Regions from separate parts of the Geodermatophilus sp. SMS 5-13 genome, predicted to be linked through region 3. Evidence: riboswitches for the same ligand, from Rfam matches in the RefSeq annotation. Region 3 holds a riboswitch; each other region holds the start of a gene.
What was found. A riboswitch is a leader RNA that binds a small molecule or an ion and turns the genes downstream of it on or off. The one in region 3 is predicted to bind cyclic di-AMP.

Region 1 (7,168 bases), 2.1 Mb from region 3:
TCCGGCTGGAGGGCTGAGGTGAGTTTCGCGCGGCGGCTGCGCGCGGTCTCCGAACGCCAGCTCATGGTCGCCGCCGAGCGCGACGTCGCCGCCCGCTACGGCACCACCCCGCCGCTGCCGCCGCGCGGCGTGGACCGCTTCTGGCAGCAGGTCTACGTCCCCGCCTACCACCGACTTCCCTGGAAGCTCCGCTCGACGGTGATGCGCGCGATGCCGGGCAGCCACCGCCGGACGTGGCATCAGCCCGAGCAGGGGAGCGGCCCGGCCGTCTGACGGCCTCGCACCGAGAACACCACCGAGTCAAGGAGGACCGTCGTGAGCAGCAAGACCGTGGACATCCCCAAGGCCCAGGACGGCGACGTCCTCTACGACCTCGAGGAGAAGGTGTTCCCGGACATCAAGGCCGAGCCGGGGCAGAAGGCGTTCGTCTTCATCCACACCGTGCCGTTCGAGGGGTCGGTGGCGCTGGTCAACCTGAAGACGGCGACCCGGCTGGTGCGCAAGGGCTTCGACGTGCACATCGTCCTGTACGGCCCCGGCGTGCTGCTGGGCTCGCGCACCCGCGGCTTCCCGCAGGTCGGCACCGAGGGCTTCCCGGGCAACCTGGCGGTGAACGAGCAGATCAAGACGCTGCTCAAGGAGGGCGCCTCGATCTACGCCTGCCGGTTCGCGATGGGCGCCCTGTACGGGTTCCGCGAGGACGACCTGATCGACGGGATCAAGGCGTTCAACCCGCTCGACGTCCTCGACTCCGCGCTCACCGCGTGGAAGGAAGGCGCCTTCCAGCTCAACACCTGGACCGTGTGACGGGTCGACAGCGCGCTTTATCGCGACAAAGCGCGCGCGCTTTGTCGCGATAAAGCGCGCCGGAGGGAGTTGCCATGGAGCGCGTGCACGACATGGGCGGGCGGACCCGCGCCTTCGGGCCGCTGCCGCCGATCGACCCCGACGAGCCGGTGTTCCACGACCCGTGGGAGGCCCGCACCTTCGCCCTCGCGCTGCTGTGCAACCGCGTCGCGGGGGCGAACCTGCACGCCTTCCGCCACGCCATCGAGCGCGTGCCCGAGGAGGAGTACCTGTCGGGTTACTACGAGCGGTGGCTGGCCAGCGCCGAGATCCTGCTGCTCGACAGCGGCATCCTCGCCCCCGGCGCGGTCGAGGCCCGGGCGCGACGGCTGCAGGGTGAGGACGTCGAGGAGCCGGCCGCCCCCGAGCCGCACAAGCCCACCATGGCCAGCGGCGGCGCCGGCAACCTGCGCACCGTCGAGGCGCCGCCGGCGTTCTCCGTCGGCGACGAGGTGCTCACGCAGACCGGGGAGCCCGCGCCGCACACCCGGCTGCCGTCCTACGTGCGCGGCCGCCGCGGCACCGTGACGGCGGTGCTGCCGGCGCAGGTCTTCCCCGACACCGCCGCGGCGTTCACCGGCGAGAACCCGCAGCACGTCTACGAGGTCCGGTTCGACTCCCGGGAGCTGTGGGGCCCGGACGCCGAGCCCGCCACCTTCAGCGTCGACCTGTACGAGAGCTACCTGGAGAAGGCCCGATGACCGACGTGCGGGAGACCGCGGACCCGACGCTCAGCCCGGCACTGCGCGCCGAAGCGCTCGAGTCGCTGCTGCTCGAGCGCGGCCTGATCGACACGGAGACGGTCGAGAAGTTCATCCGCACCTACGAGAGCGCGGTCGGCCCGATGAACGGCGCCAAGGTCGTGGCCAAGGCCTGGACCGATCCGGAGTACAAGCGCCGGCTGCTCGAGGACGGCTCCGCCGCGATCGCCGAGTTCGGCTTCACGGGCCCGCAGGGCGAGCACATGGTCGTCCTGGAGAACACCCCGGCCGTGCACCACGTCGTCGTCTGCACGCTGTGCTCCTGCTATCCGTGGCCGGTGCTCGGGCTGCCGCCGTCCTGGTACAAGGACCCGGCCTACCGCTCGCGCGTGGTCCGCGAGCCCCGCGCGGTGCTCGCGGAGTGGGGGACCGACGTCGGTGAGGACGTCGAGGTGCGGGTCTACGACTCGAGCTCCGAGGTGCGCTACCTGGTGCTGCCGGAGCGCCCCCCGGGCACCGAGTCGATGTCGGAGGAGGAGCTGGCCGGGCTGGTCACCCGGGACGCGATGGTCGGCGTCCGCCGGGTGGCGGCGCCGTGACCGTCGCGCTCGACGTCGACGGCCCGGCCGCGCCGCCGCGGTCCAACGGCGAGCTGGTCTTCGCCGCGCCGTGGGAGGGCCGCGCCTTCGGCCTGACCATGGCCCTCGTGGACGCCGGCACGATCGACTACGAGACCTTCCGGACGGCGCTGATCGACCGGATCGCCGCGGCGGACACCGAGGGCTTCAGCTACTACCGCTGCTGGCTGCAGGCGCTGGAGCGAGTGCTCGCCGGGGCCGGGCTGGTCTCGGCCGACGACGTCGGCGCGCGCTCGGCCGCGTTCGCCGCGCGGCCCGCCGGTCACGATCACGGGCACGACTGAGCGGGGCGGCACCAACACCGCCGTCGCCACCTGGCAGGGCGGCTGGCTGTGCACGGTCGAGGCCGGCGGCTTCCGGCTGACCGTCGACGAGCCGGAGTCGGTCGGCGGCACCGGCCGCGGGCCCATGCCCACCGACCTGCTGCTGGCCTCGCTGTCCTCCTGCTACGCCCTCGCGCTGGCCTGGGCGGCGGGCAAGCGCGGGATCGAGCTGCCGGACCTGACCGTCACCGCGACCGGCACCTACGCCGGCCCGCGGTTCTCCTCGCTCGCCCTCACGGTGGGCACCAGCGCGCCGGCGGACCAGGTGACGCCGCTGCTGGAGCCGGCGAAGCGGGTCTGCTACGTGTCCAACACGTTCGCCGCGGTGCCGGAGATCGAGGTCGGCCTGGCGGCCCTTGAGCTGCGGCACCGCCCGGAGGAGCCTCATCCCGCATGAGCGCCCCGCCCCGAGACATGGGCCAGCGGCTGGCCGCGCTGGCCGGCATGCGCCCCTGGTGGCCCCTGGTCGAGCCGTCGCCGCGGTGGATCCGCGTCCGGCTGGGCGACGAGCTCGTCGCCGACTCCCGCCGCGCCGTCCTGTTCGTGCAGTACGGGCCCGAGGCGCTGCCGCGGACGTTCCTGCCGACCTACTTCCTCCCGCCCGACGACGTCCGCCCCGGCGTCCTGGTCGATCCGGCGGACGACGACGGGATGACCGCCTGGACGGTGCAGGCCGGCGGCCGCCGGGCGGAGCGCGCCGCCTGGGCGCACGCCGAGCCGCCCCCGCCGCTGGAGGCGCTGGCCGGGCTGGTCACGTTCTCCTGGGGCCGCGGGCTCACCTGGTTCGAGGAGGACGAGCCGCTGGTCGCGCACGCCCGCGACCCGCACAAGCGGGTGGACGTCGTGCCCAGCTCGCGGGAGGTCCGCGTCGAGGTGGACGGCGAGCTGCTGGCCGAGAGCACGCGGCCGCTGCTGCTGTTCGAGACCTCGCTGCCGGTGCGCTACTACCTGCCGCCCGAGGACGTCCGCACCGAGCTGCGCCCCAGCCCGACGACGTCGACCTGCCCGTACAAGGGCGTGGCCAGCTGGTGGTCGGCGCGGGTCGGCGACCGGGTGCTCGAGGACGTCGCGTGGAGCTACGAGTCGCCGATCCCGGAGAACCCGCGGATCGCCGGCCGGATCTGCTTCCGCAACGAGCACGTCGACCTGGTCGTCGACGGCGAACCGCAGGAGCGGCCGGTCACACCCTGGTCATGACGTCCCGGAGAGCTGGCGCACCGCCTCGTCGATCGGTGCGCTGTCCTGCTCGACGGGCTCCACGTACAGCCGCCCCCACGCGATGTGGCCGTCGTCCCGCAGGCCGAAGACGGTCACGCCCTTCATGAGGAAGGGGCGGCCGTCGGCGTGGCTGCCCTTCCACACCCACTCCGACCAGGACGTCGTCCCGTCGGTGGTCTCCTTGACGACGCCGACCTGCAGGTCCGGGACGCCCACGAACATCTGCGTCCAGTTCTCGAGGACCTGGTCGCGGCCGCCGAAGCCGCGGTTGGGGTGCACCGGCTGCTCGCTGCGGTAGTCCGGGGCGAACAGCGCGGCCATGGCCTCGGGGTCGTGCGCGTTCATCGCGTCGCGCAGCCCCGTGATCGTGGCGTTCATGCCGGGCCTCCCGTGCGTGGGGACGCCCACCAGGCAGCCACCGCGGGCGGGCGGTGTCAATGCCTCCGGTGCCCCGGCCGTGCGGCCGGGGCACCGGAGCGCGGCTCAGACGAGCCGGCGGGCGCCGACGGCACCCGGCATGTACGCCAGGTCCACCACCTTGACCGGCTGGCCGTAGGTCGACGCGTGCACGATCTGGCCGTTGCCGATGTACATCGCGACGTGGCTCACCGGGCTGTAGAAGAAGACCAGGTCACCGGGCCGCAGCGCGTTCAGCGACACCGGCGTGCCGATGGTCGACTGCATCCGCGAGGAGTGCGGCAGGGAGACCCCGGCCGCCCGGTAGGCGTACTGCATCAGGCCCGAGCAGTCGAAGGCGTTCGGACCGGACCCGCCCCAGACGTAGGGGTCGCCGCGCTGGGCGAGTGCGGTGTCGACCGCCCTCTGGGCGGCGGCGTTGGCCGCGGCTGCGGGGGCTGCGACGGCGGTCCCGCCGCCCGAGTCCCCGCTGTTGGCGGAGGCGACTCCCGGGGAGAGGACGATTCCGGCGCCGGCGAGGAGGGCCAGGGCGGGAGCGGTGAAGCGACGGGCGAGGGACGTGTGTGCAGTCGTCATCGACGACGGTTCTCCTTGTTCTCCGAAGCCGCCTACCGAGTTAGCTGACGGGTTCGGGCTGGGGAACTCGCCCGGCGCGACCGGCCCCCATGACGGTCGTGCTTCACCCCAGTACTGCGGTGGGTCCCCGGTCCGGGCGCCGGCACGCGGCCGGCCGCCCGGTTCGGCGGCGTCCGGTGGGGTTCCCAGGTTCGGGAGTTGTGCGGCCCCATCCGGACCGCGAGAACGCTAGGAGGGTCTTTGGACCCCGTCGAATCGAGTCAGCCCCGCGTTTTGCCGCTCCGACACACCCGGGAGCGGGGTGCCTCGCCGTCCTGACCTGGCCGGACGCTCGACCGCACCACAGGACGGCGGTCGGCACGGGGAGTGCGCGTAACTCCGGCGTACCGGCACGGCACCACAGCGCGTGCGTGCCCGACCCCGAACCGGCAGCGGTTTCCGGCCCGACGGGTCAGCGCATCCGCTCCAGCGCCGCGGTGAAGCTGGCGTTCCACAGCCCGAGGTAGGGCCAGTTCGCGGCCACCCGCGCCGTCGCCTCGTCCGCCGAGAGCCCCTCCGTGCGCCGCAGCCACGCGCGCAGGACCAGCCCGGTGCGCGACGCCCCGCCGTGGCAGTGCACGAGCAGCCGCCGTCCCTCGTCGCGCAGCGCGGCCATGTCGGCGAGCACGTCCTCGAGGACGACGTCGAGCTCGGTGTTGTAGTCGTTGTCGGCCAGGTAGGCCATCCGCTGTACCTCGTGGCCGAACGGCTCACCCAGCCGGCACAGCGAGATGACCGCGAAGGTGCTGTCGCTGTAGCGGGCGCCGTCGAGGTTGCCCGCCCAGATGCCCGGCAGCACCTCCCGCGGGCCGATCCGCGGGATGACGCCGGGGTCGTACGGCGCAGCCGCGCGGCCGTCCAGGGCGGCGGCGAGCTCCTGCAGGTCGTCCAGCCGCCAGGACCGGCCGGCGGCCTCGCCGTGCACCACCGAGGACCAGCGCATCGGGATGCCGGCCATGCCGACGGTCGCGCCCGCCAGGGCACCCGCGACCGCGGCCCGCGCGGACGTGTCGCCGCCCTCGTCGACCGCCCTCCGCAGCACCTCGGCGAAGCTGCCGGCGTCCCGGAGCCGCGTGGGGTCCTCGCCGTCCAACGCCCGGCGCAGCGTGTCGCCGAGGTGCGCGCTGTCGTGGCCACCCGGGGCGCCCTGGCCACCGGACCGCGCATCTCGCGCGGCGCGGATCGCCCAGGGGAGCGCCTGCACGGGTGAAGCGGGCTCGACCGGCTCGCCGGCGACCACCTTCAACGCCACCGCCAGCGCGGCGCCGAAATCGTCCGTGAGCCGGCCGGGCGGGTCGCCGCACATCTCGGTGCGCACCCCGCGCGCCGGCACGGGGAACCGCCGGGAGAACTCGCCCGGCGGCAACCCGGCGAACGGCGCGCCGAGCGCGTCGCCCACGGCCGCGCCGACCAGCGCGCCGGCGACGCGGTGCGACCGGTCCATCCGCGGGGCGCTCACCCCGCCGACGCTACGGGCTCGGCCCGGCTCAGCCGCGGCGGCGCCGCTGGGCTGAGCCGTGCCTGGCACATACGTCGCCGAGACCGCACACCGACGAACGCATCGAGAGCTCGTCCCTGTGGCCCAGCGAAGCGATGCCTGGGAGATTCCTGTGACCCAGGTTGCTGATGCGGACGGCTCCGGCCTGCAATCCCGCAACGCGGGATTGCGCCATGTGAGGCTCCGCCCACAGCGCCGGACGAGACCGACCGGCGTGAACCGCGCGGTCGGCCTCGGTCGCCGGCATTGCTCCGAACGGGAAGACACATGACTCAGCAGATGCAGGCGCCGTTCGAGGCGCCCCAGCAGCCCACTCCGGCGAAGAAGCCCTTCTTCAAGAAGCCGTGGTTCCTCGTCCTCGCGGCCGTCGTGGTCGTCGGCATCATCATCAACGCCACGAAGGGCGGGAGCGAGACCGCGTCCACGGCCTCCGCTGACGCCTCCGCCGACGCCTCCACCGGCGCGACCGCGCCGGACCAGTCGCAGCCCGAGGCCGCGGAGACTGCCGCAGCCGACTTCGGCATCGGCCAGCCTGCTGCCGACGGCAAGTTCAGCTTCGTCGTCAACGGCGTCGACTGCAGCCAGACCCAGATCGGTAACCAGTACTTCAACACCACGGCGCAGGGCCAGTTCTGCATCGTCGACCTGACGGTCTCCAACATCGGTGACGAGCCGCAGAGCTTCTTCGGCGACAACGCCAGCCTGTTCAACGCCGAGGGCCAGGAGTTCTCGGCCGACGACGAGGCGGGCATGTACATGGAGGACTCCTCCTCGCTGTACGAGGAGATCAACCCCGGCAACACCCTCAACAGCAAGGTCATCTTCGACGTGCCGGCCGGCATGGTGCCGACCGCCGTCGAGCTGCACGACTCCGCCTTCTCCGGAGGCGTCACCGTCGCGCTCCAGTGACGA
Region 2 (7,168 bases), 720 kb from region 3:
GCAGTGTTCTCGTCGACTGATGGGCTGTCAACCCTCACCCGGGCAGCGCCAGGGTCACGCAGACCACGCGGGCATGGCCGGCGGCGCAGTCGGGCGGCAGCCTCGCCTGGTCCAGCCGCCAGGACTCGAGGACGAGCTCGCGCGCGCCGTCCGGCACGGGGAACGCGACCTGCTGCTCGATCCGGCCGGTGTTGTCCGGCCGCATCGTCGCCGAGTAGACGACCGCCGCGGTCGGCGCGTCGACGATGCGGACCGCGACGGACTGGTTCTCGTCCATGCTCCCGGCGCGGACGGTCAGGGACAGGGTCGCCGGAGGGCCGGGCTGCACGGCGACCTCCGTGATCGACGGATGCCCGGAGAAGTCGGCCGCGCCGGCCGCCGCGAAGATGGCGAACAGCAGGCCCGCGACATAGGCGGCGGACCCGCCGGCCAGCGCAGCCACCTCCATGCGGGCCCCGCGGACCATGAGCGCCAGCAGGCTGAGGCAGACCGCCACCACGGCGGAGACGCCGGCGGCGACCAGCAGTTTGCGCGCGTCCGAGTCGTCGAGGAGCAGGTCGATGCGGTCGCTGTTCACCCCGAACACGGCGAGCAGCCCGCCGACGGCGGCGACGGCGCCGATCAGGGTCGTGGCGACGCGGTCCAGCTTGGGGATGCGCGGATCGGCCTCGCCGGCCGCCGGCGGGACGCCGTCGCCGTCCTCCGCTGCCCGCTGCCCCACCGTGCCCTCCCGGACCTCCGACCGAGCCGCCGGCACCGGATCGTCCTCCCCCGGGCGTCCGCGTGGCCGCCTTCCGGGCGCCGGAACACGACAGAGCCCCCGGCCGCGGGGGAGGCGGCCGGGGGCTCTGCGAGCGTGCGGGTGGGTCAGCCGGCGATGCGCCGCATCGCGGTGATCTTGCCGACGGCGTCGATCGAGGCCACCTTGACCACGTCGCCGGACGTCGGGGCGTGCACCATCTGGCCGTTGCCGATGTAGATGCCGACATGGCTGACCGGGCTGTAGAAGAAGATCAGGTCGCCCGGCTGGAGCTCGCCGCGGGAGACGGCCTGGCCCATCCGGGACTGCTGGAGGCTGGAGTGCGGGACGCTCACGCCGGCGGCCTTGTAGGCGAACAGGACCAGGCCGGAGCAGTCGAACGAGCCGGGGCCGGCGGCCGCCCACACGTAGGGCTTGCCACGCTGGGCCATCGCCGTGTCGACGGCGGTCTGCGCGGCCGTGCTGCTCGCCACGATCGGCCCCGAGGGCAGCGGCTCGGCCCGCTCGGCCCGGCTGGCGCGCTCCCCGCCGTGGCCGGCCAGCTCGGTGGTCGCCTGCCGCTCCTCGGCGGTGAGCCGGCTGAAGTCGGCCTGGTACTCGTCGACCTGCTTCTGCAGATCGGCCTGCTGGGCGGCGACCGCGTCGAAGGTGGCCTGGGCCTCGGTGGCGGCCTTGGCGGCCGTGGCCTGCGCCTGGGCGGCCACCTGGCTGGCCTCGGCGGCCTGGCCGAGGATCTCGTTCTGGTGCGCGGCGACCATGTCCAGCGTCGACATGCGCGCAACGAAGTCGTCGGCCCCGTCGCTGGTCATCAGCGCGGCGAAGCCGTTGAGCCCCTCGCCGGTGAAGGCGCTGCGGGCGATGCCGCGGACCTGCGCCTGCGCGGTGGCGAGCTCGGCTTGCGCCTGGGCCTGGGTGGCCTCGGCGGCGCGGACGGCGTCCTGCTGGGCGGTGAGCGCATCGCGCGCCTCGTTGAACTTCTCGGTCACGACCTCGAGGTCGTGGGCCCGGGCCGCCATGAGCGCGGCGGCCTCCTGCGCGGTGGCGGGGGCGGGCGCGGCCGAGGCCGGCACCGGGACGAACGCGACGCCGATGGCGCCGGCGAGAGTGAGGACCGCACGGCGCGCGGTGATCCGCGGGCGCTGCAGGAGGTTCGGGCGCGGGAAGGACGTCCGAGGGGTCGCCATGGCCTGGCGGCTCTCCATTTCTTCCGAATCAGCCGCCTACCGAGTTAGCTGACGGGTTCGGGCTCAGAAGGCGCCCGGCGGGCCGGCCTGGAGGGCCGGACCTGCTTCACCCCGGTGCTGCGGTGGGTCCCCGGTCCGGCGTCCGCGTCTCGCGCGGTCCACCGGTTCGGCGGCGCCCGGCGGGTGTCACTGAGTAGTGACTCAACGCCCCGACGGACATACAGACGGTAAGCGGATGACCGCCTCATGACAATCACCTGGATGTAATTTGTGCACCTCTTCACAACCGTTTGCGCTTCACAGCGCACGCTGCGTGACGAGCCCGAGCCCGAGCTCCGCGGCGTGTCATGTGAACGTGAACATGGCGACCTGGGCAAACGGCATCCGGGCGGCGGTTACGGTGCGCAGATGCCGCATGCGCGCTACGACGTCGTCGTTGTCGGAGGTGGACACAACGGCCTGACCGCCGCCGCCTACCTGGCCCAGGCCGGCCGGTCGGTGCTGGTGCTGGAGCGCCGGCCGGAGGTGGGCGGGGCCGCCGTCAGCCGGCAGCTGTTCGACGGCGTCGACGTCCGCCTGTCGGCCTACTCCTACCTGGTCAGCCTGCTGCCCGACCGCATCGTGGCGGACCTCGGCCTGGAGCTGACGCTCCTCGACCGGGCGGTCGCCTCCTACACCGCGGTGGCCCGGGGCGGCCGGTCGGTCGGCCTGCTGGTCGAACGGGAGGAGGGCCCGGCCACGGCCGCCTCGTTCCGGGCGCTCACCGGCTCCGATGCCGAGCTGGCCGGCTGGCAGCGGTTCTACGGCCGGCTGGCGACGCTCGCGGAGGACCTGGCGCCCACCCTCACCGAGCCCCTGCTCGCGCCCGGCGAGCTCGCCGGCCGGCTGCGCGACCCCGGGCTCTGGCACGACCTGCGCGAGCGCCCGCTCGCCGAGGTCGTCGCCGACCACCTCGCCGACGACGTCGTCCGCGGGGTGGCGCTCACCGACGGGCTGATCGGCACCTTCGCCGACGTGCACGACGCGGGCAGCGCCGCCGGCCGCTGCTTCCTCTACCACCTGATCGGCAACGGGACCGGGCGCTGGCGGGTGCCGGTCGGCGGCATGGGCGCGGTCACCGGGGCGCTGGCCGCGGCGGCCCGGGCTGCGGGGACCGAGCTGGTCACCCGGGCGACGGTCACGGCGCTGGAGCCCGGCCGGGACGGCGTCACCGTGCACTGGACGAGCGAGGACGGCGACGCCGCGGCCGAGGCCGGGCACGTCGTCGTCGGAGCGGCGCCGACCGTGCTCGCCGAGCTGACCGGGACCGATGCCGGAGCGCGGCCGAGCGGCTCGCAGCTGAAGGTGAACATGGTCCTGGCCCGGCTGCCGCGGCTGCGCTCGGGCACGGACCCGGCGACCGCCTTCGCCGGCACCTTCCACGTGGACGAGGCCGCCGGCCAGCTCGACGCGGCCTACGCCCGGGCCGCCGCCGGGCAGCTGCCCGAGACGATCCCGTTCGAGGTGTACTGCCACTCGCTGACCGATCCGACGATCCTCGGGCCGGAAGCGCGCGCCGCGGGCCTGCACACCCTGACGCTGTTCGGCCTGCACACCCCGGCGGAGCTCTACGCGGCGGACAACGAGACCACCCGCGGCGAGGCCGTCCGGCGGGTGGTCGCCCAGCTGGACGCGCACCTGGAGGAGCCGCTGCTGGACTGCCTGGCGCGCGACGCGCACGGGCAGCCCTGCCTGCAGGCCGCCTCACCGCTCGACGTGGAGGCCGCCCTGGCCATGCCGGGCGGCCACATCTTCCACGGCGACCTCGACTGGCCGGTGGCCCGCGCGCCGGAGGAGGCCGGCACGTGGGGCGTGGCGACCGCGCACCCGCGGATCGTCTCGGCGTCGTCCGGGGGCACGGTGCGCGGCGGCGCGGTCAGCGGGCTGGGCGGCTACGCGGCCGCCCGGCACCTCCTCGCGGCCCGCTGAGGCCGCCGCCGGTCAGTTGTCGCCGTCGTCGCCGCCCTGACCGGGGCCCGACGGGAAGTCGCCGGGCGGCCGGCCGGGCGGCGGTCCCTGGTCGGCGCCCTGGTCCCCGTTGCCCTGGTCCCCGTTGCCCTGGTCGCCGTTCCCGCCCTCGTCGGCCGGTGGGTCCGGCGCCGGTTGTTGCTGCTCCTCCTGCGGAGCGGGCTGGGGAGCGGGCTCCGGCTCGGGCTCGGGTTCCGGCTTTGGCTCGACGTAGTCCGAGCCGTTGCTCACCCGGATCATGACGACCTGGCCGGGCACGGCGCGGTTGCGGGGGCTGAGCCCGACGAACGTGCCCGCGGGGCGGGAGCTGTCGACCCGCACGGTGGTGTAGGCGAAGCCGGCGTTGGCCAGCGCCCGCTGACACCGGCTGACGCTCCCGCAGCTCGGCACCGGCTTGGTGTTGCCGTTCTCCACCGTCTCGTCGGCCGGCGGGAACTGCCCGCTGCCCCGCGCCTGGAGGATGGGCTCCATCGCGTCGTGCCAGATCGTCGCCGGCTTGTTGCCGCCGAACCCGCCGACGTCCTCGTTGCGCTTGGGGTTGAGCACCATGACGCTGGCGGTGATCTCCGGCGTGTAGCCCACGAACGCGGCCGAGAAGTTCTCCTGCGAGGTCCCGGTCTTGCCGGCGATCTGGTGACCGGGCACGTACGCGCGGCGGCCGGTCTGGCCGCCGTAGCCGGGCTCGACGTCCCGGCGCAGCATCTGGTTGATCGTGTTGGCGATCCCCGGCGCGATCGCCTCCGGCGTGCACCGGTCGCGGACCAGCGGCTGCCCGTCGTCGCCGAGCACGTCCTTGCCGTTGCGGTCCAGCAGCCGGGTCACCGGGACGACGTCGCACTGCGTGCCGCCGGCGGCGAAGGTCGAGTAGGCGCTGGCCAGCCCGAGCGGGCTGGTCGGCTCCGAGCCGAAGGTGAACGAGCCGCGGTTGTCGTCGATGATCTGCTGCGGCAGCGCGGGGTCGCTGAACTGGAACAGCCCCGCCCGCTCGGCCATCCGCACCGGCTCCTCGACGCTGCCGAGGGCGTCCTCCAGGCCGAGGAAGTAGGTGTTGGAGGACTGGTAGAGCGCCGTGGTCATGTCGAGGGTGCTGGCGTAGCGGCCCGCGTTCTCGACGTCGTAGGGCTTGCCGCCGTCCTTGTAGACCCGCGACACGTACGGGTCCGACGTCGTCAGCGTGTAGTGGGTGCCGAAGCCGCGGGCCAGCGCCGCGGCCGTCACGAACACCTTGTAGGTCGATCCGGAGCCCTGGCTGGGCGCCACGTTGAGGTTGAAGGACTCCTGCGCCGGGTCGTTGATGTCGTAGCCGAAGACCCGGTTGACGCTCATGGCCAGCAGGTGCCCGGTACCGGGCTGGACGGCGGTGAACATCGCCGCCCGCGACTCGCCCAGCGGCAGCGTCTGCAGCACCGCCGCGTCACCCGCCCGCTGCAGGTCGGGGTCCAGGGTGGTCTGGACGACGTAGCCCTTGGTCTCCAGGTCCTCCTGCGTGAGGCCCAGCTGCTGGATGAGGTACTGCTGGACGAAGTCGCAGACGTAGGGACCGACCGAGGCCTGCACGCAGCCGCGGCGGGGAGCCGGCCCCGGCGCGAGGCCCAGCGGGGCGGCCGCTGCGTCGGCGGCCTCCTGCGCGGAGATGTAGCCCTGGTCGGCCATCCGCGAGAGCACCTCGTTGCGCCGCGCGGTGGCCGCCTCGGGGGCGGTGAACGGGTTGTCGTGCGTGGGGCTCTGCACCAGCCCGGCCAGCAGCGCCGCCTGCGGCAGGGTGAGCGCGGCGGCGTCGACGCTGAAGAAGGCGCGCGCGGCGGGCTGGATGCCGTAGGCGTTCTCGCCGAAGTACACGATGTTGAGGTAGCGGCTGAGGATCTCGTCCTTGCCGTACTCGTCCTCGAGCGCGAGGGCCAGGCGGGCCTCCCGCAGCTTGCGGCCGACGGTCTGCTCCACCGCGGCGCGGCGCTCCTCGGGGGTGTCCGCGGTCTGCAGCAGGGTCTGCTTGACCAGCTGCTGGGTGAGCGTCGACCCGCCCTCCTGCACACCGCCGGAGACGATGTTGGTCAGCAGCGCCCGCGCGGTGCCCTGGACGTCGAGGCCGTTGTGCTCGTAGAAGCGGGCGTCCTCGATCGCGACCATCGCGTGTTTCATGACGTCGGCGATCTGGTCGGAGGCGACCGGCGCGCGGTTCTCGTCGTAGAACCACGTGATGGGCTCGCCGTTGGCCGCGAGCACGACCGTGTTGCCGGCCGGCGGCTCGTCGGTCAGCTCGACCGGCGGCTTCCCGAGCAGGCCGGTGGACTTCTGCGCCGCCAGCGACGGGCCACCGATCCAGGGGAAGAGCAGACCGGCCAGGAGGACCCCGGCGACGACGATGGTCGACAGCAGCTTGAGCAGCGTGCTGGCAGCTTTCGGCCGATCCATCGCCCCCCTCTTCCCGCGCGGTGTCACACCTCAACAGAGAACGGTCAGATCCACAACCACCCTCGCCGCATCGAGATGCAGTTGCGGCCCTCTGCAAGGCCCTCCTTCAGGCGGCGAGCTCGGCCGGGAGATCCCCGCGGTGGAGGACGACGAGGGTGCTCACCGCCCGCGTGAGGACAACGTAGAGCCGGTGCAGGCCGCGCGGCTCGGCGGCGACGATCGCGCCCGGGTCCACGACGACGACCGCGTCGAACTCCAGCCCCTTGACCAGCGACGCCGGCACCACCGCGATCCGGGCCGCGGCCTCGCCGTCGTCGCTGAGCGGGGCGGCGGGCAGGCCGGCGTCCTCGAGCAGCCGCACCACCTCGGCGACGTCGGCGTCCGCGCAGATCACCCCGATCGAACCCTCCCCGGCGGCCAGCTCCCCGACCACCTCCCGCACCGGCCCGGCGAGCGTGGCGACGGGGTGCACGGTGAGCGAGCCGGGGTCGCGGCGGACCGCGGTCGCGGCCGGCAGTCCCGGCGCGATGGCCGGCAGCAGCCGGTTCGCGAAGTCGAGGACCTCCCCGGGCACGCGGTAACCCCGGGTGAGCGGGCGGACGGCGGCGCCCGGCCGGCCCAGCCCGTCGAGGGTGCGCCCCCAGTCGGCCGACGACCACGGGCTGGTCGCCTGGGCGAGGTCGCCGAGCACGGTCAGCGAGCCGGCCGCCAGCCGCCGGGCGATCGCGCGGCACTGCATCGGGGAGAGGTCCTGCGCCTCGTCGACGACGACGTGCCCGTAGCCGGCGGTCCGCTCGATCAGGCC
Region 3 (7,168 bases):
TGCCTTCGTCGTCAGCTCGGCCTGCGCCGGGTTCGCCGGCGCGCTGCTGGCCTTCGTGCTCGGCTCGGTGTCGACGCTGTCGTTCACCCTCGTGCTCTCGCTGTCGCTGCTGACCGCGATCGTGATCGGGGGGCTGGGCAGCCTGCTGGGGGCGCTGCTCGGCGCGGTCATGCTGGTCTTCCTGCCCGAGCTGGCCCGCAACGCGGGTTCGGGGCTGGACCTCAGCGACACCGAGGCCGCGCAGCTGTCCCCCCTGGTCTACGGGATCGTGCTGGTCCTCGTCATGCTGTTCGCCCCCGCCGGCCTGGTCGGCACGATCCGGCTGCGCTGGCTGTCCGCCCGCGCGAAGCGCGCGGGTGCGCGCGCAGGCAGGGGGTGAGGGCCCGGCCGCCTTCCCCCCTCCGTCCATCAGACCTCCGGGCAGCGGTGCCCGGATCGCACAGAGGAGAACAGTTGCGCACATCCTCACGGGGCCTCGTGTCATTGCTGGCCGCGGCCACCGTCGTCTCGTCCCTCGCCGCCTGCGGCGCGGGCCAGGACCGGGAGAGCGGCGGCGACACCGGCGGGGCCAACGAGGCCTCGGACGTCGGCATCACCGCGGACAGCATCAAGATCGGCGCCCACTACCCGCTGACCGGCGTCGCCTCGCCGGGTTACAGCGAGATCCCCACCGGCGTCCAGGCGTACTTCGACTACGTCAACGACAACGGCGGGGTCAACGGCCGGAAGATCGACTACGTCTACCGGGACGACGGCTACAACCCGACGAACACCGCGTCGGTGGTCAACGAGCTCGTCCTGGACGAGGAGGTCTTCGCGATCATGGGCGGCCTCGGCACGCCCACGCACAGCGCCGTCCTCGACTTCCTCAACGGCGAGCAGGTGCCCGACCTGTTCGTCGCCTCCGGCTCGCTGCTGTGGGACGACCCGGAGAACAACCCGTACACCTTCGGCTGGCAGACCGACTACGAGAGCGAGGGGAAGGTCATCGGCAACTACATCGCCGAGAACTTCCCGGACGCCAAGGTCGGGCTCTTCCTGCAGGCCGACGACTTCGGTGAGAACGGCGAGAAGGGCGTCCGCCAGTACATCGACGACCAGATCGTCGCGGCGGAGAGCTACGTGCCCGGCAACACCGACATCACCGCGCAGATCGCCTCGCTGCAGGCCGCCGGCGCCGACTTCGTCGTCGGTTTCAACGTGCCGAGCTACACCGCGATCTCGCAGCTGACCGCGCTGCGGCTGGGCTACAAGCCGCAGTGGTTCTACTCGAACGTGGGCTCGGACCCGGGCCTGGTCGGCGCGCTGCTGGCCAACTTCTCCCAGGGCCAGGTGAGCGACGCCAGCCTGCTCGACGGCGCCTTCACCACCGAGTACCTCGCCGGCGTCGACGCCCCGGACGACCCGTGGGTGCAGCTGTGGCAGAAGGTCTGGGACGCCTCCGGCCAGGAGGGTGAGCTGACCAACTTCCGCGTCTACGGCATGGCGCAGGCCTACACGACGGTGCAGGCACTGCTCGCGGCCGGGCAGAACCCGACCCGCGACAGCCTGGTCGAGGCCATCGAGGAGAACGGCCAGGACTGGGAGGGCCCGGCCTTCGCGCCGTTCCGCTACTCGGCGGACCGGCACGCCGGCATCAGCGGCATGAAGGTCGTCCAGCTCAACGGTCTGGTCGGCGAGGACAAGACCGGCGTCCTGGTCACCGACAACGGGGACGCCGAGATCGAGGAGTCCGACAGCGCGGAGTCCACGCCGCCGGACGGCGGCATCCCGCAGGCGTAACCCGCTTCCGCACCATCGACGGGCCGTCGGCTCCCCACCCGGGAGCCGGCGGCCCGTCCGCATGAGCGAGAGCGCATCCGCCCGGTGGGACGGCGCAGCCCTCCGGGAGCGGCCGACTACTCTCGGTCGGCGGCCTCAGGGCCCGCACGGAGTCCGCACGATCGAGAGCGAGCATGGGCCGTCACGCCGATCCCTCCGCCGCCCGCCGGTTCCACCCCCGCGCCGTCGTGGCCGTCGTCGCCGTCCTCGGGCTGCTGGCCGGCGGGATCGTGTGGTGGGCCGTGGCCTCCGGCGGGGACTGCCGGCAGCGCACCGTCCGGGTGACCGTCGCCCCCGAGCTCGGCGCGCTGGCCCGGGACGTGCTGCGCGGCCCGCAGGAGCTGGACGACGGCAGCTGCGCGGTGGCCGCGGTCGAGACCCAGGAGCCGCTGCAGACCGTCGCCGACCTCGGCGCGCTCGAGGCCTCGGCGCTGCCCCACGTGTGGGTGCCCGACTCCTCGCTGTGGCTGGCCCGCGCCCCGGAGGGCGCCGCCCTGGAGATGACCAGCACGCTGGCCCATTCGCCGGTCGTGCTCGCCACCAGCCGGGCCGCCGCCGACGCGCTGGGCTGGACCGACGCCCCGCCGACCTGGGCCGCCGCCCTGGCCGCGCAGCACCCCATCGCCGTCCCGGACCTGGCCGAGAGCGCCGAGGGGATCGCCGCGCTGGGCGCGGTGCGGGCCGGGCTCGGCGGCGGTACGGACGCCGACAACGCGATCGTCGAGGCGGTCCTCGCCGCGGCTCGCGGGCCGGCGGTCAGCGTCGCCGATGCCCTGGCCGCCGGCGGCGCGGGCGACGCCGACGCCCCGCTGGTGCCGGTGAGCGAGCAGGAGGTGTACGCCGCCACCGCGGCCGCCGGCGACTCGCAACTGGTCGCCGTGTACCCGAGCGACGGGTCCCCTCGGCTGGACTACCCGGTGCTCCGGGTCGCGTCGACCCCGGTCGAGAGCGCCGCCGCGGTGGACGCGATCGTGGGCCGGCTGACCTCCGCGGCGGCGTCCGAGCGGGCGCGCGGGGCCGGGTTCCGCGACCCGGAGGGCGCCGCACCGTCGCACGCCGCCGACGCCGGCCTGCCGGACGCGGCACCCGAGGCGATCGCGCTCGACCCGGCCGACGTCCGTGCGCTGCTGGCCCGGCTGGCGAGCCTGTCCGCACCGTCCCGGATCCTGGCCGTCTTCGACGTGTCGACGTCGATGGAGGCGCCGGTCGGCACCAGCACGCGCGCGACCCTCGCCAGCGACGCCGCCAGGAGCGCGCTGACCCTGATCCCGGACACCTCGGCGATCGGGCTCTGGAACTTCGCCCACCATCTCGACGGGGACCAGGACTTCGCCGAGGTCGTGCCGACCCGCCGGCTGGACATGCAGGTGGAGGGCCGGCCGCAGCGGGTCGCCCTCGACGAGCAACTGCGCCAGCTGCCCGACCGGCTGCGCTCCGGCGGCACCGGGTTGTACGACACCACGCTGGCGGCGGTCCGGGCGGCGCAGGCCGACTACAGCCCGGACGCGGTCAACAGCGTGCTGATCGTCACCGACGGCGCGGACGACGACGACCAGAGCGTCGGCCTGCCGGAGCTGCTGGACACGCTGCGCGCCGAGGCCGACCCCGACCGGCCGGTGAAGGTGATCGGGGTGGCCCTGGGCCCGGACGCCGACCTCGACGTGCTGCGGCAGATCGCCGAGGCCACCGGCGGCGCGGCCTACTCCGCCGAGGACCCGGCCGACCTGCAGGACGTGCTCTTCGACGCGATCCGCCAGCGGCAGTGAGCTGATCCGCATTTCGGCGGACGGCGTCGTCGTCACCTGGCGTTTTCCCGCCGGCGGCACCGGATGTGGCGGGCGTCACGGCGACAATGCACATAACAGGCCGTAGCGTTTTGGCTGCGCTCAGCTAAACAAGAGCGTGGAGCCGGTCCGCCAAACCCTGCCCACCGGCTGCCATCCCGAACAGTTCAGGGCAGGGGTGGGGGACCCACGTTTCCACGGCGCGCCAGGCCTCGGGCCGCGCGCCTCGGGGTGAAGCCGCGCACCGCGGCCGGGCACCGATCGCCCGAACCCGACAGCTCACCTCGCCGGCGTCATCGGAGATCACTCACACCATGCCCAAGCACCGCGCGCCCCGTTACGTCCGCACCAAGAAGGTCATCTCCCGCGCCCCCGTCGCCGCCGGCGCCACCGTCGTCGGCATCGGCGTCCTGAGCTCCCCGGCCCAGGCCGCCACCAGCCACGACTGGACCGGCGTCGCCGAGTGCGAGTCGGGCGGCAACTGGAGCATCAACACCGGCAACGGCTACTTCGGCGGGCTGCAGTTCAGCCAGTCGACCTGGGCCGGCTTCGGTGGCACCGACCTCGCCCCCCGCGCCGACCTGGCGACCCCCGCCCAGCAGATCCAGATCGCCGAGGAGGTGCTCGCCGGGCAGGGCATCGGCGCGTGGCCGACCTGCGGCAAGCGCCTGACCGACGGCACCACCGCGGCCGCCGCCGAGGCGGCCCCGGCTCCGGCTCCGGCTCCGGCCGCGCCCCCCGCTCCGGCCGCCGACACTGCCGCCGCCGAGAAGGACACCGCCGCCGCCCCGGCCGGCGACTACACGGTGAAGCGTGGCGACACGGTCGCGAAGATCGCCGCCGCGCACAGCGAGCCGTGGCGCGAGCTCTACCAGCTCAACGCCCACGTCATCGGCGGCAACCCGAACCTGATCTTCCCGGGTCAGGTGCTGCTGACCTCCGGCTCGGCGCAGGCCGCTCCCGAGGCCGCGGCGCCGGTCGTCACCGCGCCGGCCGCGGCGCCCGTGGAGGCGGCGCCCGCTGCCGCTCCGGCCGCGCCCGCGCCAGAGGCCGCGCCCGCGCCGGAGGCCGCGCCCGCGCCGGAGGCCGCTCCTGCGCCGGCCAGCAGCACCGCGAAGATCACCAACACCGCTGGTGCCATCAAGCCGCGGGCCCAGGCGGCCGCCGACGCAGTCGTCTCCAACGTGCCCGGCGCCGACGCCATCACCCTCGGCGGCACCCGGGCCAGCGCGCGCGACCCGCACGGCCACCCGTCGGGCCTGGCGATCGACTACATGGTCCTGGGTGACCGCGCCCTCGGCGACGCGATCGTCACCTACCAGGTCGCCCACTGGGACGAGCTCGGCGTCGAGTACATCATCTGGCAGCAGCGGATCCTCACCTCGCCGAACGGCTCCTGGAAGCAGATGGCCGACCGCGGCAGCCCCACCCAGAACCACATGGACCACGTGCACACGAACTACGGCGCGTGAGCCGCGCGGAAGGCCGTACCGGTCTTCCGCCGACCCCGGACCGCCCCGCCCGCATTCCGCGGACGGGGCGGTTCGTCGTTTCCGGGGGGGGTCACGCGGGCGGCGCGCAGTCCTCGTCCCCGGCAAGCCGGGCGCCAGGCGGTCGGCCACCCCGCCGAGCTGCGACGTGCCCGGGAGCGGTGGCCACGACCTTCTCCCACCCGGCGTCGGTGAGCGTCGCGTGCGGTGGCCCGCTTCGACGGGTTCGTCTTCGTCACGCCCGAGTACAACCACGGCATCCCCGGGTCGCTGAAGAACGCGATCGACTTCCTCCACTCGGAGTGGGCGAACAAGGCGGCCGGCTTCGTCGGGTACGGCGTCACCGGCGGCAGCCGGGCGATCGAGCAGCTGCGCCTGGTGCTCGCGGAGCTGCGGGTCGCCACGGTGCGGGCCGGCGTGTACCTGAGCATCTTCACCGACTTCGAGAACATCACCGAGTTCACGCCCGGAGCGCACCAGGTGCCGTTCCTCGAGCAGACGCTCGACCAGGTCGTGGAGTGGGCGACCGCACTGGCGCCGCTGCGCGCGGAGGCCGAGAGCGGCGCGGCGGCCTGACCTCGGTTCCGGCCACGCTCGTGCTCTGCCCACCCTGGTGGGCAGAGCACTAGCGAGCACGGAGCAGGGAGTCCAGGGCCTCGGTGACCTCGGCGACGGTCACCTTCGCGAGGGCGGGGTCGAGCTCGGTGCCCCAGGGGTCGCCGGCGCCGTCCCCGTGCCAGAGGACGACGTGCTGCTCGCGCGGCGGCGGACCCCACAACGCGGGCGACACCGGGCCGAACAGCACCACCGACGGGCGCCGGTAGGCGGTGGCCAGGTGCGCGACGCCCGTGTCGCCGCTGACCACCACGCGGGCGGCCGCGACCACGGCGGCCAGCTCGAGCGACGACGTCCGCCCGGCGAGGACGGCGTCCTCCCCCAGCCGGGCCCCCTCGGCGACCGCACGGGCCAGTGGCTCCTCGGCCGGCCCGCCGGTGATCCGGACGTCGTGCCCGGCCCGCGCGAGGAAGCGGGCGACGGCGGCGAACCGGTCGGGCGGCCACCGGCGCCCCGGGAAGGCCGCGCCGGGGTGGACGACGGCGGCCCCGATCACCGGCGGCGGCACGGCCGGGACGGCGAGGTCGAGCGCGTCGGGATCGGCGGGGACGCCGAGCCCCTCGGCGACCAGCCGGCACCAGCGGTGCACCTCGTGCTCGTCGGGCCGCCAGACCGGGCCCGGGTAGCCGGGGCTGGCGAAGGTCAGCAACCGGTCGGGGTGCAGCCGGCCGACGATCACGTGCGACGCCGGCCCCTTGCCGTGCAGGTCCACGGCCAGCTCCGGCGGCGGGCGGTCCCAGTCCAGCGGCTCCAGCTCGCGGGAAGGCAGCACCTCGTCGACGGCGTCGATCAGCGCCGCGAGCGGCTGCAGCGCCGCCGTCGTCGCGAGGACCAGGTGGTGCTCCGGGACGGCTCCCCGGATCGCCCGGATCGCCGGCACCCCGGTGAGCAGGTCCCCCAGTCCCAGCGGCCGCAGCACGACCGCGGTCTTCATACTCGCGAGCGCTCGACCAGCGCGGTCGTCGAGTGCCCGTCGAGGTAGGGCAGGACGACGGCCTGCCCACCCCACCGCCGCAGCACCGCGGCCTCGGGCAGGTCGGCGCCGGCGTAGTCCCCACCCTTGGCCCAGACGTCGGGACGCAGCCGGTCGAGGATCTCCGCGGGGGTGTCCTCGTCGAACACGACGACGGCGTCGACGAACTCCAGCGCCTCCAGCACCCGCGCCCGGTCGGGGGCGCTCACCAGCGGCCGGGACGGCCCCTTGAGCCGGCGCACCGAGTCGTCGGAGTTGATGCACACGACCAGGCAGTCGCCGAGCCCGCGGGCGGCGCGCAGCGTCGCCACGTGGCCGGGGTGCAGCAGGTCGAAGCAGCCGCCGGTCGCGACGACGGTGCCCCCGCCGGCGCGCACCCGGGCGAGCAGCGCGTCGACCGACGAGTCCGCCACGACGTTCGGCTCCTCGGCCTCGGCGTCCCACGCGGACGCCCCGCCCCGCGCGACGAACGCCGAGGCCGCGGC
Region 4 (7,168 bases), 2.8 Mb from region 3:
GCGGCCCGCGGGCAGCCGCTGCAGCAGCGGCAGCGCGTACGCCGCGGTCTTGCCGGTGCCGGTGGCCGCCTGACCCTGCAGGTCCTGGCCCTCGACCAGCGGCGGGACCGCCTCGCGCTGGATCGGGGTGGGTTCCTCGTAGCCGAGGCCGGCCAGCGCGGTCAGCAGCTCGGGCCGCAGCCCGAGGTCGGCGAACGTGCCGCCGTTCTCGTCGTCCTGCACGGCGCCGGTCATGCCCCCATCCTTCCCACCGCCGACGGGAGCCGACTCCCCGGGTGGCCGACCGACGGTGCGACGTTAGGGTGAGCGCGCCATGCAGAGCAGACCGACGGGACAGGCGATCCCGGCACTGGGCCTGCCCGCGCGGGCGGTCAGTTCGCTGGCCGCCGCCGGGATCACCACGATCGAGGACCTGGCCGGGCTCACCCGGCAGGAGCTCGCCGGCATCAAGGGCCTGGGCCCGGGCATGATCGCCGCCATCCGGCGCGTCGTCCCCGAGCCGGGGCCGGCGGAGCCGATCGAGGACGAGGCGCCCGCCGCGCCGCCCATCCCGTCGTTCGCCTCGCTGCGCGAGCCCCGCCGCCGGAGCGCGGTCGACCTGCTGGTCCCCGAACCGGCCCCGGCCGAGCCGTCGCCCCCGCCCCCGGCGCCGCGGCCGGCCGAGTACGCGGACCTGCTGCGGCTGGTGCTGCGCCTCGCGAGGTGGTCGGTGCGCGAGCCGGTGCGCTGCCTGGGGCGGCTGCTCCGCCGCTAGGCCTGTCGGCCCCCTCGGCGACACTGCGGGGGTGAACCGGGTCGTCCTGCTGCGCCGCGGCGAGGGCGCCGTGGAGGCCCGCGAGTGCGCCGACGACGGGACGCCGGTCGCCGCGGCGCAGCTGGCCGCGGGCGAGCTCGCCGGGTTCGTGCGGGAGCGGGAGCGCACGCCGGTCCGGTGGGTGTGGGACGACACGACGCGCTGGTATCCGGCGCTGCTCGCGGCCGGCGTGCGCGTCGAGCGCTGCACCGACCTGCGGCTGAGCCACGCCGTCCTCCGGCGCTCGCCGTTCGTCGACCAGGCGGTGCTCTCCGGCGGGGACGCGGCGGGCTGGGACGCGCTGGCGCCGGTGTCCGCCGAGGAGCCCGGGCTCTTCCCGCTCGAGGACCCGGCCGACCGGCTCGACCCGCTCGGCGAGCTCGACCGCCAGCAGGCCGCGCTGGCCGCGTCGGGGGAGCGGGGACGCCTCGGGCTGCTGCTCGCGGCGGAGTCCTCCGGCGCCCTGGTCGCCGCCGAGATGACGCACGCCGGCCTGCCGTGGCGGGCCGACGTGCACGAGCGGCTGCTCACCGACCTGCTCGGCGCCCGGCCGCCGGCCGGTGCGCGGCCCCCGGTGCTGGAGGGCCTGGCGGCGCAGGTGCGCGCCGCCCTGCGGGCGCCCGAGCTGAACCCCGACTCGCCCGGCGAGCTGCTGCGCGCCCTGCAGACCGCGGGGCTGCCGGTGCGCGACACCCGCTCGTGGACGCTCGAGCAGCTCGACCACCCCGCCGTCCCGGCGCTGCTGGAGTACAAGAAGCTGGCGCGGCTGCTGGCGGCCAACGGCTGGAGCTGGCTGGACGCCTGGGTGCGCGACGGCCGGTTCCGCTCGTCGTTCGTGCCCGGCGGCGTGGTGACCGGGCGGTGGGCGTCCAACGGCGGGGGAGCGCTGTCGGTGCCGGTCCAGGTCCGCCCGGCGGCGATCGCCGACGCCGGCTGGCGGTTCGTCGTCGCGGACGTCGCCCAGCTCGAGCCGCGGGTGCTCGCCGGCATGAGCGCGGACACGGCGCTGGCCGAGGCGGCCCGCTCCACCGACCTGTACGAGGGCATGGTCGCCGCCGGCGCCGTCGCCACCCGGGCGGAGGCCAAGGTCGGCGTGCTGGGGGCCATGTACGGCGGCACCCGGGGCGAGAGCGGCCGGATGATGCCGCGGCTGACCCGCCGCTACCCGCGGGCGATCGGGCTGGTCGAGGACGCCGCCCGGGCGGGGGAGCGCGGCGCGGTCGTGCACACCCTGCTCGGCCGCGGATCGCCGGTGCCCACCGGCGCGTGGGCCGAGCGCGCCGTCGAGCTCGGTGAGCCGCCCGACGACGGCGGCTCACGGGAGGAGCGGGACCGCTCCCGCCGCGCCTGGGGGCGGTTCACCCGCAATTTCGTCGTCCAGGGGACGGCGGCGGAGTGGGCGCTGTGCTGGCTGGCCGACCTGCGCAACCGGCTGTGGCGGCTCGGCGGCACCGGCCCGGTCGAGGAGCGGCCGCACCTGGTGTTCTTCCTGCACGACGAGGTCGTCGTCCACACGCCCGAGGACCTGGCGCCGGACGTGCTCGACGCGGTGCACGGCGCGGCGGCGACGGCCGGCCGGCTGCTGTTCGGCGACTTCCCGGTCGACTTCCCGCTCGACGTCGCCGTCGTCGCCTCCTGGGCCGACGCCGGCTGAGCCGCGACCCCTAGCACCCCTCCGCCGTCAAGGCGGGGCGCCGCGACGTGCATCACTCGACGAATCGACGGCCGCCGATTGTCACGACTGCATAACGGCTCTACGGTGAATATGCCCGCCCGGTCATCACGTCCCCACCCGGGGAGTCCGAGCGGACGCCGCCGAGTCGCCCACTGTTCGGCAACGAGCAACGGGCGAGCCGGGGACCCACCGCAGTACTGGGGTGAATCCCGCTCACGGACGCCTGCGTCCGGAGCGGGTAGGGCTGCTTCCCGCCCGAACCCGTCAGCTAACTCGGTAGGCGGCTCACGGAAGAAACGGAGAGCCGCTCCGATGACGCGCGCTATTTCTGCTGCATCTGCTGCTGCACGACCCGGTACGGCCCGCTACCGCCGGATGCGCCCGCGGAGCTGACCGCCGGCGGCCGGCCCTGACGCCTCCCGCGCGCGCCCACCACCCCGAGCACCCCCGCTCGACCGGCTGACCAGCCGCTTCCCCGGTGGCCCGCGCCGGCCTGCCGCGTCCCGGACGCGCCGCCGACCCGCTGTCCGCATCCCCTCGCAGCGCGCCGCCCGCGCGCCGCTGCGCCCACACCTCACGGAGCACGTCCCCCATGGACCCCCGCACCACCACCTCCGGCCGGGCCCGCCGCGCGCGCCTCATCCCGCCCGCCGCCGCCCGCCGCCCGGGCCTGTACCTGGGCGTCGCGACCGCCGGCGCGCTCATGGTCAACGTGCTGTTCGGCGCGGACCCGGCGGCCCAGGCCGAGGCCGGGACCCCGGAGTCGGTCAGCGTCGCCCAGGAGCTCGGCCTGACCGCCCAGTCGGGCACGGTCGCCGCCCCCACCGAGGACCTGCAGCCGCTGGCGGACCTCGCCGCCAGCCGCAGCACGCGCGAGGCCGAGCAGACCGCGGCGCAGCAGGCGCAGGCCGCCGCCGACCAGGCCGAGCTCGACCGGCAGAAGGCCGAGGCGGAGGCGGAGGCCAAGGCGGAGGCCAAGGCGGAGGCCGAGGCGAAGGCCAAGGCGGAGGCCGAGGCGAAGGCCGCCGCCGCGCATACCGCGGCTGCCCCTGCCGCCGCGGAGCCGGCCCGCGAGGTCGCCGGCACCGCGGTCACCGCGACCGCGCACATCACGAACACCGCGGGCAGCATCAAGCCGCAGGTGCAGGCCGCGGCGAACGCGGTGGTCTCCAACGTGCCCGGCGCGGGCGGCATCACCCTCGGCGGCACCCGCCCCAGCGCGACCGACCCGGGCGGGCACCCGTCGGGGCTGGCGCTGGACTACATGGTGCTGTCCGACACCGGCCTCGGGAACGCGATCGTCCAGTACCACATCGACCACTGGGACGAGCTGGGCGTGGAGTACATCATCTACCGGCAGCGGATCCTCCAGTCGCCGGGCGGCTCCTGGCAGGGCATGTCGGACCGGGGCAGCGCGACGGCGAACCACATGGACCACGTCCACGTGAACTACCGCTGAGGATCAGCCCCCGTACGGCACGGTGATGATCTCCAGCATGTGGTCGTTCGGGTCCTTCCAGTACACGCCCCGGCCGCCGTCGTTGGTGTTGATCTCGCCCGGGTGCCGCTCGAACGGGTCGGCCCAGTAGTCCAGGCCGCGCGCCCGGATGCGGCCGAAGATCTCGTCGAACTCCTCCTCGGAGACGAGGAAGGCGTAGTGCCGCGGCTGGGCGACCTCGTCGTCCTGGAAGTCGAGCGAGACGCCGTTGTCGAGCTCGACGACCGCGAACGGGCCGAAGTCGGTCGGCGGCTTGCGGCCGAGCAGGTCGGCGAGGAAGGCGGCCGACGCGTGCCGGTCGCGGGCGGCGACGATGGTGTGGTTGAGCTGGACGGGCATCTGCGGCTCCCTCCGACGGCCGTGCGACGGCGAGCAGCCAAGCACGTCGGAGCCCGCTGCGGGAGCGGTCTGCTCAGCGGACGGCGACGGCCGCCTTCGCCGCCGCCTCGGCCACCGCGGACCCGACCTTCGTGACGTCAGCGCTGTCGTCCACGTAGACGACCGCGAGCGCGGCGCGGGCCCCGCCGTCGGGGCCCAGCACCGGGGCGGCGACGGAGCGCAGCCCGGCGATCACCTCGCCGTGGGAGGCCGCCCAGCCGACCCGCCGCGCCTCGCGCAGCTCCTCGCGGTCGTCCGGGGACGGCGGCTCGGGCATGAGCAGCGCGAGACCGGGGGCGCCGCGGCCCACCGGGTGCCGGGTGCCCGGCCGGTAGACGACGTGCGCCGCGGTGTCCTGCGGCTCCACGCTGGTGACGGTCACCGCCTCGTCGCCGGAGCGGATGACGAGGAACGCGGTCATGCCGAGGTCGGCGACCAGTGCATTGAGCCGGGGGAGCGCGGCGGCCTGCAGATCGGTCCGCACCCCCCGGCCGAGCGCGGCGATGCCGAGGCCGAGCCAGTAGTGCCCCGCCGGGTCCCGCTCGACGAGCTGGTGGTCCTCCAGCGTCCGCAGCAGCCGGTAGGCGATCGAGCGGTGCAGGCCGACGGCCGAGGCGATCTCCACGATCGGCTGCGGCGCGCTCACGCTCGCCAGGTGCTCGAGGATGCGCAGGCCGCGGTCGAGCGTCTGCGACTGCGGTGCGCTGCCGCCGTCCTCCGCCGCCATCGCCGTCCTCCCGATCCGTCCTCCGGTTCGCCCAGCCTACGGGCGCCGCGGCGCGGGTCCCGTTGCGGAACCCGAGCCGCGGCACGCCGTCACGCGACGATGACCTTCGGGGCGGCGAACTGCTTGAGCCCCTCGGCGCCGAACTCCAGGCCGTAGCCCGAGGACTTGACGCCCCCGAACGGCACCTGCGGGTTGAGGACGCCGTGCTGGTTGACCCAGACGGTGCCGGCCTGCAGCCGCGCGGCCACCTCGAGCGCCTGCTCGCGGTCGCTCGCCCACACCGAGGCGCCGAGCCCCTGCTCGCTGGCGTTCGCCCGGCGGACGGCGTCCTCGACGTCGGTGTACCGGATGACCGGGACCGCCGGCCCGAACTGCTCCTCGTCGACCAGCGGGACGCCGTCGGTGACGTCGGCGACGACGGTCGGCCGGTAGAACAGCGGGCCGAGCTCGGGGGCCGGCTCGCCGCCGGCGACGATGCGCGCACCGCGGGCGCGGGCGTCGTCGACCAGGCCCGCGACGATGTCGAACTGCTTCCGGTTCTGCAGCGGGCCCAGCACGTTGCCCGGCTCGAGCCCGTTGCCGATCGGCATCGTGCGCGCCAGGCCCGCGAGGGTGTCCACGACCTCGTCGTAGAGGGAGTCGTGCACGTACAGCCGCTTGAGGGCGGCGCAGGTCTGGCCGGTGTTGATGAAGATGCCCCAGAACAGGCTCTCCGCGATGGCCGGGACGTCGGTGCCCGGGAGCACGATGCCCGCGTCGTTGCCGCCCAGCTCGAGGGTGAGGCGGGCGAGGTTGGCCGCGGAGCTCTCGACGATCTTGCGGCCGGTCTGGGTGGAGCCGGTGAAGGTGATCTTGTCCAGGTCCGGGTGCGCGGCGATGGCGGCGCCCACCTCGCGGTCACCCGAGACGACGGTGAGCAGGCCCTCGGGCAGGTGCCGGTTGAAGATCTCCACGAGGGCCAGCACGCACAGCGGCGTGAACTCCGAGGGCTTGACGACGACGGCGTTGCCCATCCGCAGCGCCGGCGCCACCTGCCACACGGTGATCATCACCGGCCAGTTCCACGGGCCGATGGCGCCGACGACGCCCAGCGGCTCGTAGCGCAGCTCGGCGCGCGACGGCCCGTCCTCGAAGACCACCTCGGGCTCCAGCGCGGTGTTCGCGGCGCTGCGGGTCCAGACCGCGGCGGCGCCGACCTCGAAGCGGGCGTTGGGGCCGTCCAGCGGCTTGCCCTGCTCCCGGGAGAGGAGCACGGCGAGGTCCTCGGCGCTCGCCTCGATGTCGTCGGCGATCGCGTTCAGGATCCGGCTCCGCTCGGCGTGGCCCAGGGCGGCCCAGGCCGGCTGCGCCGCCCGCGCGGCGGCCACCGCCGCGTTCAGGTCCGCGACGGTGTGCACCGGCGCGTGGCCGATGGTCTCGCCGGTCGCCGCGTCGGGGATCGGGCGGCCCTGGTCGGCGGGGGCGGTGATGGCGTCCAGCAGGGACGTCGTCGTGGTCAAGACTTCTCCTTGGGATTCGGGCAGCCGTGTCGCGGGCGGTACGGAAGGGCGGGGAGGGTCAGCGGTGCGGGGCGGGCTCGATCCGGCCGGTGACCTCGCCGAAGGCGATGCGGGCGCCGTCCGGGCCGGGGGCGGTGGCGGTGAGCGTGACGACGTCGCCGTCCTCGAGGAACGTGCGCGTCGAGCCGTCGGCGAGGGTCAGCGGCTCGGTGCCGCCCCAGGACAGCTCGATGAACGAGCCGCGCTGGTCCTTGGCCGGGCCGCTGACGGTGCCCGAGGCGAACAGGTCGCCGGTGCGCAGCGAGGCGCCGTTGACGGTCATGTGCGCGAGCTGCTGGGCCGGGGTCCAGTACATCTCGGCGAACGGCGGGCTGCTGACCAGCTCGCCGTTGAGCCGCACCTCGATGCGGATGTCCAGGCCCCACGGGCCGGTGCCGGCGTCGTCGAGGTAGGGCAGCAGCGGCACGTCGCGGGCCGGCGGGCGCACCCGCGCGGCCTCGAGCGCGGCCAGCGGCACCACCCACGGCGACACCGAGGTGAGGAACGACTTGCCGAGGAACGGGCCCAGCGGCACGTACTCCCAGGACTGCAGGTCCCG

Region 1: it holds a riboswitch for cyclic di-AMP, as region 3 does, so the genes downstream of both, AB3388_RS19435 (C40 family peptidase) here and AB3388_RS01345 (LysM peptidoglycan-binding domain-containing protein) in region 3, are expected to answer to the same signal.
Region 2: it holds a riboswitch for cyclic di-AMP, as region 3 does, so the genes downstream of both, AB3388_RS26305 (C40 family peptidase) here and AB3388_RS01345 (LysM peptidoglycan-binding domain-containing protein) in region 3, are expected to answer to the same signal.
Region 4: it holds a riboswitch for cyclic di-AMP, as region 3 does, so the genes downstream of both, AB3388_RS15135 (VldE C-terminal domain-containing protein) here and AB3388_RS01345 (LysM peptidoglycan-binding domain-containing protein) in region 3, are expected to answer to the same signal.

Annotation. Positions count from the first base shown of each region.
Region 1 covers NZ_CP165729.1:4,018,187-4,025,354, reverse strand. The annotation lists gene AB3388_RS19480 (FAD-dependent oxidoreductase) at 1-17, shown strand, start outside; gene AB3388_RS19475 (hypothetical protein) at 19-273, shown strand; gene AB3388_RS19470 (MSMEG_0572/Sll0783 family nitrogen starvation response protein) at 316-807, shown strand; gene nthB (nitrile hydratase subunit beta) at 882-1,547, shown strand; gene nthA (nitrile hydratase subunit alpha) at 1,544-2,146, shown strand; gene AB3388_RS19455 (nitrile hydratase accessory protein) at 2,143-2,469, shown strand; gene AB3388_RS19450 (OsmC family protein) at 2,453-2,905, shown strand; gene AB3388_RS19445 (DUF427 domain-containing protein) at 2,902-3,705, shown strand; gene AB3388_RS19440 (nuclear transport factor 2 family protein) at 3,700-4,104, opposite strand; gene AB3388_RS19435 (C40 family peptidase) at 4,210-4,719, opposite strand; cyclic di-AMP (ydaO/yuaA leader) riboswitch at 4,735-4,898, opposite strand; gene AB3388_RS19430 (ADP-ribosylglycohydrolase family protein) at 5,171-6,217, opposite strand; gene AB3388_RS19425 (DUF4352 domain-containing protein) at 6,524-7,165, shown strand.
Region 2 covers NZ_CP165729.1:5,421,738-5,428,905, forward strand. The annotation lists gene AB3388_RS26300 (hypothetical protein) at 35-757, opposite strand; gene AB3388_RS26305 (C40 family peptidase) at 868-1,944, opposite strand; cyclic di-AMP (ydaO/yuaA leader) riboswitch at 1,961-2,110, opposite strand; gene AB3388_RS26310 (phytoene desaturase family protein) at 2,353-3,912, shown strand; gene AB3388_RS26315 (transglycosylase domain-containing protein) at 3,925-6,363, opposite strand; gene AB3388_RS26320 (HelD family protein) at 6,470-7,168, opposite strand, start outside.
Region 3 covers NZ_CP165729.1:278,793-285,960, reverse strand. The annotation lists gene AB3388_RS01360 (branched-chain amino acid ABC transporter permease) at 1-379, shown strand, start outside; gene AB3388_RS01355 (ABC transporter substrate-binding protein) at 454-1,782, shown strand; gene AB3388_RS01350 (vWA domain-containing protein) at 1,956-3,587, shown strand; cyclic di-AMP (ydaO/yuaA leader) riboswitch at 3,747-3,913, shown strand; gene AB3388_RS01345 (LysM peptidoglycan-binding domain-containing protein) at 3,920-5,077, shown strand; gene AB3388_RS01340 (NADPH-dependent FMN reductase) at 5,303-5,671, shown strand; gene AB3388_RS01335 (glycosyltransferase family 9 protein) at 5,721-6,644, opposite strand; gene rfaE2 (D-glycero-beta-D-manno-heptose 1-phosphate adenylyltransferase) at 6,641-7,168, opposite strand, start outside.
Region 4 covers NZ_CP165729.1:3,122,740-3,129,907, reverse strand. The annotation lists gene AB3388_RS15150 (DEAD/DEAH box helicase) at 1-234, opposite strand, end outside; gene AB3388_RS15145 (DNA-directed RNA polymerase subunit alpha C-terminal domain-containing protein) at 314-754, shown strand; gene AB3388_RS15140 (bifunctional 3'-5' exonuclease/DNA polymerase) at 786-2,447, shown strand; cyclic di-AMP (ydaO/yuaA leader) riboswitch at 2,597-2,766, shown strand; gene AB3388_RS15135 (VldE C-terminal domain-containing protein) at 3,061-3,927, shown strand; gene AB3388_RS15130 (VOC family protein) at 3,931-4,305, opposite strand; gene AB3388_RS15125 (IclR family transcriptional regulator) at 4,379-5,071, opposite strand; gene AB3388_RS15120 (aldehyde dehydrogenase family protein) at 5,161-6,570, opposite strand; gene fahA (fumarylacetoacetase) at 6,629-7,168, opposite strand, start outside.